DNA from 2 places in the Pseudobacillus sp. 179-B 2D1 NHS genome. Region 2 is predicted to be linked to the other one. Evidence: riboswitches for the same ligand, from Rfam matches in the RefSeq annotation. Region 2 holds a riboswitch; the other holds the start of a gene.
What was found. Region 2 has a riboswitch for S-adenosylmethionine ahead of metK (methionine adenosyltransferase). Riboswitches for the same ligand answer to the same signal wherever they lie in the genome.
Positions count from the first base shown of each region.

Region 1 (3,614 bases), on a different contig from region 2:
CAAAGACGCCTCTACTGGCGGGCGCGAAATTATAAATTTAGCACAGGGAAGCCCAGATCAACCGGTGTTTAGCCATATAAAGACTGCGTTGAAAACAGCTGTGGACGATCCTGCCAACGATAAATATCCACCTTTTAAAGGGTTTGATCATGTAAAAGAGGCCTGTGCCGAGTTTTATCAGAAAGAGTATGGGGTAGAAATAGACCCTGCCAGGGAAGTAGCCCTTATTATCGGCGGCAAGGCAGGGCTTGTTGAGCTTCCACAATGTTTGTTAAACCCAGGTGATGTAGCGCTTGTACCCGATCCAGGCTACCCGGATTACTGGTCAGGCATTGCTCTTGCCGGCGCAGAAATGTATATGATGCCGCTAAGAGAAGAGAATGGTTTTCTTCCCCGGTATGAAGATGTTCCTGAAGAGATATTGAAAAAGACAAAGCTGCTGTTCATCAATTATCCCAATAATCCAACGGGGGCTATGGCGGACGCTGCTTTTTTTGAGGAGACTATTCAGTTTGCTAATCAGCATGGGATTTGTATCGTTCATGATTTCGCTTATGGAGCGATCGGTTTTGATGAGAAAAGGCCGGTTAGCTATCTTGAAATTGATGGGGCAAAAGAGATCGGCATCGAAATCTACACAATGTCAAAAACGTACAATATGGCAGGCTGGAGAGTTGGATTTGCTGTTGGCAACCCGAGCGTGATCGCCGCTATAGATTTAATTCAAGATCATTTACACTGCAGTTTGTACGGCGGCATTCAGGAGGCTGCGGCCGCGGCTTTACTCGGGCCGCAAGATGAGGTGCATAAACAACAAGCCATGTATGAAAAGCGCCGCGACTTACTCATTAATAGCTTGAATGAAATTGGTTGGGAAGTGACAGCACCGGAAGGGTCATTTTTTGCATGGTTAAAGGTGCCAGAAGGCTATACCTCTGAAGGATTCAGTGACCTTTTACTTGAAGAAGCAGGCGTCGCGTTTGCACCGGGAATTGGCTTCGGCGAACGCGGGGAAGGGTATGTCCGCGCTGGATTGGTAGCTTCAGAAGAAAAGATCAAAGAAGCCGTGCGTCGCATTTCGCAACTTTCTATTTTTAAAAATCAGGTTGACAATCGATTATAATCATGTAATAATTCGTATGAATTAATAAATTAATGCGTAAATTCAGAGTATAAATAGAATTTTACTTCAGCCAGCTTAAGGCTGATGAATTGAATAGAAACGAATATCTTATCAAGAGCAGGTGGAGGGACAAGCCCGATGAAGCCCGGCAACCGACCCGTATGTATACATGCAGGCACGGTGCTAATTCTTGCAGCGCAAGCTGACAGATAAGAGAGTGGAATAGCTACCAAACCTCTTCTTATCTGAAGAGGTTTTTTATTTTGTTTTTATTGTTAAAAAGGGAGGAATGGAAAATGACAGTGACAGACCAGAAAGGACTTGCAAAAGATCGCATTTTAGAATGGACTATATCAGCAGAAAGTTTTTTAGAAACAGCTAGCGTTCAACAGAACGAAAGTATTTTATGGATAGGATCAGCTTCAACTCCTTCACTAACAAGATGGGTGAGTGAAAGAGCTCAGATTACTGTAATTTCTCCTTCCCTTTTTACTTCTAAAAAAAGTCAATTCGATGTAGCAGCAGCTCAGCTTGGCATCCATTTTTTGGATGAGGGAGAAGAATGGCTGAGAAAAAGTTTTCATTTACTGAAGCCGGGAGGCCGCCTTATCATCGATTTAGCCGAAGCCATTACACTGGAGAACATAGAGGGAAAAAATTATATTAAAAGCCTCCCCGATTATTGGGATCTTTTAAGAGAAATTGGATTTGAAGCAATATTTGTTCAACAGATAACAGTCCGTTCCCTTGCAGAAGCAATGGAACAGGGATGGATAGAGCTGACAGAAAGAGCGATGTTCCCGGCTGTTGTGAATCGCTTTATTGCTTTGAAAGGTTAGTAAGATAACGAGCCGTAAAGTCGATGAGTGGTCGGATTTCGATAAGCTTGCAAGAGGCTTGAGCAACTGTGCCATTTGTCATTGTGTGTTCCTTCTCGAAGGCTCGGCCAATTTCATTAAATTGTTCAGAGTTTTCTTCAAGCTCCATATAAGTTTTCCAAATGCGCTCACCATTTTCTAGTATGGCTGAGCCTTGCTCAAAAGCTTTACGGCCGTCATCTGCCCGAAATTCACCAAGGTGCATAGCTGTACACGTGCTGTAATCCGTACCGATAAATAAAACGGATGCATCAAGATCATATAACCTTGCAAGCGGCGACTGCTCTCCAAATGCAAAGTCAATCGAGTGGTTATCGATAATGAAGGAAGCATATTTTCCCCAGGCTGTAAATGAGCTGGAAGGATGGAGGCTCCGTTTTACACCGGGAAACGTACGGAATAATTCCGCGATACGCCCCATACCAACAGTAGGAGTGATATCTGGTAAATAGGCAGGCATAAAATACCGGATACCTGGCCACCACTCTTCGGGTACAGGCGGATTTTGCCAATATTTTGGATCGGTATTATGAGTAGTCTGCGAAGGCATAACAATTGTCCCGCTATTCGAAACAGCGGCCATTAATGCTTGAATGACGGTAACTTCTCCACCAGCTATCCATCCGAGTGAGCGCAGGGAAGAGTGTACCATAACAGTCGAACCAGGTTTTATTCCAAGAGAATGAAGGTCTTTTTGCAATGTCTCTGTAGTAATGAATGATTCTGTTTGTTGAACTAAACGATTACCTGTCATCAGCTTCCTCCGTTATTTTCATCTATTTTCTTCTATTATAAAAGATAGAGATGACCATGCATAGGAGCTGCAACAAAAATACTATTTCCATGCTTTTTTCTTTCCGCTTTGTCTAGTATGATGAAAAAGACTAAGAAGGAAAAGGGTGAAAACCAGTGAATGAACGACGAGTGTTTTCTCGAACGATTCCCTATAATAGCGAAAAGTTTTTTCATCAATATAAATGGCTAGCTGGGGTGGAATCCCATCATGTTCTTCTCGAAAGCGGAAGGGGCGGGCGTTATAGCGTAGCCGGGTTGTCGCCGCTTGCGGTTGTTTTTTCAAATGAGGAGGGCATTGAAATTCAGACTGCCGGTCAAACAGAAAAAAGAAAAGGAGTCCCGCTTCCAGAGCTTGAAAGTTGGTTAAAAACATATCAGCTGCCTAAGCAAGAAGGCCTGCCTGATTTCCAGGGGGGGGCAATCGGTTACATCAGTTATGATTATGTTCGTTACATTGAGAAATTACCGAATTGCGCTGAAGAAGATCTGGGATTGCCGCTTCTTTATTTTCAGATCTTTGAGGAGTGGGCTATATTTGACCATCAGGCAAAAACACTCTGGTTGCTCGTTATAGATGAGGAGGCAGCAGAAGCAGAAAGGAAATTGAATGAAGCAGAAAGAAAATGGACTGCTTCTTTTAATGAAGAAGAAAAACCTTTAGAAGTAGCCGTAGCCACGGGCGAATTGGAAGTCTCTTTTTCGGAGGAAGCTTTCCAGGCGGCAGTGGAAAAAACCAAACAATACATCGCTGCTGGAGATGTATTCCAAGTGAATTTATCTGTTCGACAGTCTAAATCTCTTTCCATCCCGGCCATGGC
Region 1 covers NZ_JBIQDP010000009.1:52,415-56,028, forward strand. Annotated here, with positions in the region: gene ACH0BF_RS10950 (pyridoxal phosphate-dependent aminotransferase) at 1-1,123, shown strand, start outside; SAM riboswitch class I at 1,229-1,339, shown strand; gene ACH0BF_RS10955 (class I SAM-dependent methyltransferase) at 1,420-1,962, shown strand; gene ACH0BF_RS10960 (AAC(3) family N-acetyltransferase) at 1,943-2,755, opposite strand; gene ACH0BF_RS10965 (anthranilate synthase component I family protein) at 2,911-3,614, shown strand, end outside.
Region 1: linked by a shared signal. The riboswitch ahead of ACH0BF_RS10955 (class I SAM-dependent methyltransferase) and the one ahead of metK (methionine adenosyltransferase) in region 2 are both predicted to bind S-adenosylmethionine.

Region 2 (3,614 bases):
ATGATGCTCCATCGCCCCATGAATCATAACGATGACACCTTTCGGCTGTTGTTCTGTTTCCCATTTCCACATCAAGCATCTTCCTCCGGCTTTTTGTAATCCTATACGTTTGTCTTCTATTATACAAATCAAATCGTTTTAGATAAAATAATAAGCAAGTCCATCCTGCTTTCTGTTGCAGGAAACATAAAAGGAGGAGAGAAAAAATGATCTATCCTTATAACAATAAAACTCCTATTGTTGCTGATTCTGCTTATATCGCCGATTATGTAACAATTACGGGAGATGTAACTATTGGCGAAGAAACAAATATTTGGTTTAATACTTCTATTCGCGGGGATGTAGCCCCGACTGTAATCGGCAAAAAAGTGAGCATTCAGGATAATTCTGTATTGCATCAAAGCCCGAACAACCCGCTTGTTATTGAAGATGAAGTCACAGTCGGCCATCAAGTTATTTTGCACAGCTGTAAAATTAGAAAAAAAGCTTTAATCGGTATGGGTTCCATCATTCTTGATAATGCAGAAATTGGTGAAGGAGCATTTATCGGGGCCGGTAGTCTTGTTCCCCAGGGAAAAGTCATTCCTCCTCACTCCGTGGCATTTGGCCGGCCGGCAAAAGTGATTCGCCCAGTGAATGAGGAAGACAGAAAAGATATGGAGCGCATTGTCAGAGAGTACGTAGAAAAAGGACAGTACTATAAAAGCATACAAAAAAAGCCTGAAGACCGTTAAAGAGTCTCCAGGCTTTTTGCTGCTTATTAATTTGATGCCTGATCTTTTAAGATTTCAGCTTTGTCTGTTCTTTCCCAAGGAAGATCCACATCTGTACGACCAAAATGTCCATAAGCGGCTGTTTGTTTATAAATTGGACGACGCAGTCCAAGCATATTAATAATGCCCGCTGGACGCAGATCAAAATTATTGCGAACAAGTTCAACAAGCACATCTTCAGAAACCGTTCCTGTGCCGAACGTATCGACAGCAATTGAAACAGGCTGAGCTACACCAATCGCATAGGCGAGCTGGACTTCACATTTATCAGCAAGGCCGGCCGCAACAATATTTTTTGCTACGTAACGAGCTGCATAAGCTGCTGAACGGTCTACCTTTGTTGGATCTTTACCGGAGAATGCTCCGCCTCCATGGCGTGCATAACCACCGTATGTATCCACGATAATTTTCCGGCCTGTTAAGCCCGCATCTCCTTGAGGTCCGCCGATAACAAAACGGCCTGTTGGATTGATAAAGAACTTTGTATGTTCATCGATTAATTCTGCAGGGACCATCGGGTCAATGACATGCTCGCGCAAGTCGCTTTGAATTTGTTCAAGCGCAACTTCCGGATGATGCTGTGTCGAAATAACAATTGTATCGATTCTTACTGGCTTGTCGTTTTCATCATATTCAACTGTTACCTGAGTTTTACCATCTGGACGTAAATACGATAACGTTTCTTCTTTTCTAACTCTCGTTAATTGACGGGATAATTTATGAGCCAATGAAATCGGGAGCGGCATTAATTCTGCTGTTTCATTACAAGCAAAACCGAACATTAAGCCTTGGTCACCCGCACCAATCGCTTCAATTTCTTCATCGCTCATTTGGCCTTCACGTGCTTCAAGAGCCACGTTCACACCCGCTGCAATATCAGGTGACTGCTCATCAATGGATGTCAACACACCGCATGTATCGGCATCAAAACCGTATTTTGCACGAGTGTAGCCAATTTCCTTAACTGTCTCCCGAACAATTTTATTAATATCCACGTACGAAGAGGTTGTAATCTCCCCTGCTACGAGTACGAGTCCAGTTGTAACAGATGTTTCCGCTGCGACACGCGCATTTGGATCTTTTGATAAGATTTCATCTAGGATAGCATCGGAAATCTGATCGCAAATTTTGTCCGGATGCCCTTCAGTGACTGACTCTGAAGTAAAGAGACGACGATTTTTAGTCATGAAACTTCCTCCTTAAAATGATCAACTTACTGCCGATCGATAATGGTACGGTACTCATTTCCCCTAAGTTTACCCTTTTAAAATAAAAAAACCCCTCCTGAAATAAAGAGAGGAAAGGTTGGTCTTATCAACATAGGCCTTTCACTCTTATCGTTCAAGGTTTGCCCTTGCTGCAGGTTAGCACCTTTGTCTTGAGTACAAACTTATATTGTATAAGTGCCGGCAGTCGATATAACTACCAATCACAATCAAGCAGGTTGCCGGGCTTCATCGGGCCTGTCCCTCCGCCAGCTCAGGATAAGAGTATCCGTTCAAGGTTACATCATACGAAATCCGTTCGACAATGTCAACTGGTTTCGTATAAAATCTCTTCATTTTTTCGGTTTCTTTTATAGGAAATCGGACAATCTGTAAATAAAAAAAGTCGCAAAAAAATAAGTGAATAGTATAGACTATTAAATGTAATGTGTTATACTATTTTTGAACAAATAATGCGATAACAATTATTTAATTTCAGATAAAGGATGGTTATTAATTTATGAAGACTGTAAGTGTTTCAAGTGAAATTTTGGAACTTTTAAAAGGTGATAACGTAACAATGCAGCCATCTGTGCCGCAGCTCGTAGAAAAAGTACTTAATCGTAAAGAGGGCGTGTTAACTGCTTCTGGAGCAGTATGTGCTGAAACGGGAAAATATACTGGCCGTTCTCCTAAAGATAAATTTATCGTTGAAGAGCCTTCAGTAAAGGACAAAATTGATTGGGGACCGGTTAACGAACCAATTTCCCCTGAAGTCTTCGATCAATTATACACTAAAGTGATCAATTATTTAAAGGAACAAGAAGAATTGTTTATTTTCAAAGGATTTGCAGGGGCAGATCCAACCCATCGTTTACCAATTCAGGTGATCAATGAATATGCATGGCATAATCTGTTTGCTCATCAACTTTTCATTCGTCCAACTGAGGAAGAATTAAAAGATCATCAAGCAGGCTTCACAATCGTATCTGCTCCGAACTTTAAAGCAGACCCTACAGTAGACGGAACAAAATCAGAAGCATTTATTATCATTTCTTTTGAGCGCCGTATCGTTTTGATCGGTGGAACGGAATATGCAGGAGAAATGAAAAAATCGATCTTCTCTGTAATGAACTACTTGCTTCCTGAAAATGATATTCTGTCTATGCACTGCTCAGCCAACGTTGGCTATGAAGGTGATGTGGCCCTATTCTTCGGTCTTTCTGGTACAGGGAAAACAACTTTGAGTGCAGACCCGAACCGCCGCTTAATCGGCGATGATGAACATGGCTGGTCTTCTAATGGTGTATTTAACATTGAGGGCGGCTGCTATGCAAAAACAATCGGCCTTTCCCGTGAGAAGGAACCACAAATCTTTGATGCCATCCGTTTCGGCTCGGTTCTTGAAAATGTAGTGCTTGATGAACAGTCTCGCATTCCAAATTACGATGATAACACCCTGACAGAAAACACGCGTGCCGCTTATCCGCTACAAGCAATGGATAACATTGTTGATCCAAGCGTAGCTGGCCATCCAAATACAATTATTTTCTTAACAGCTGATGCATTCGGCGTACTGCCTCCAATCAGCAAGCTAACTAAAGAGCAAGCGATGTACCACTTCTTAAGCGGCTAT
Region 2 covers NZ_JBIQDP010000008.1:163,272-166,885, forward strand. Annotated here, with positions in the region: gene ACH0BF_RS10575 (alpha/beta hydrolase) at 1-72, opposite strand, end outside; gene ACH0BF_RS10580 (gamma carbonic anhydrase) at 207-734, shown strand; gene metK (methionine adenosyltransferase) at 761-1,960, opposite strand; SAM riboswitch class I at 2,105-2,264, opposite strand; gene pckA (phosphoenolpyruvate carboxykinase (ATP)) at 2,499-3,614, shown strand, end outside.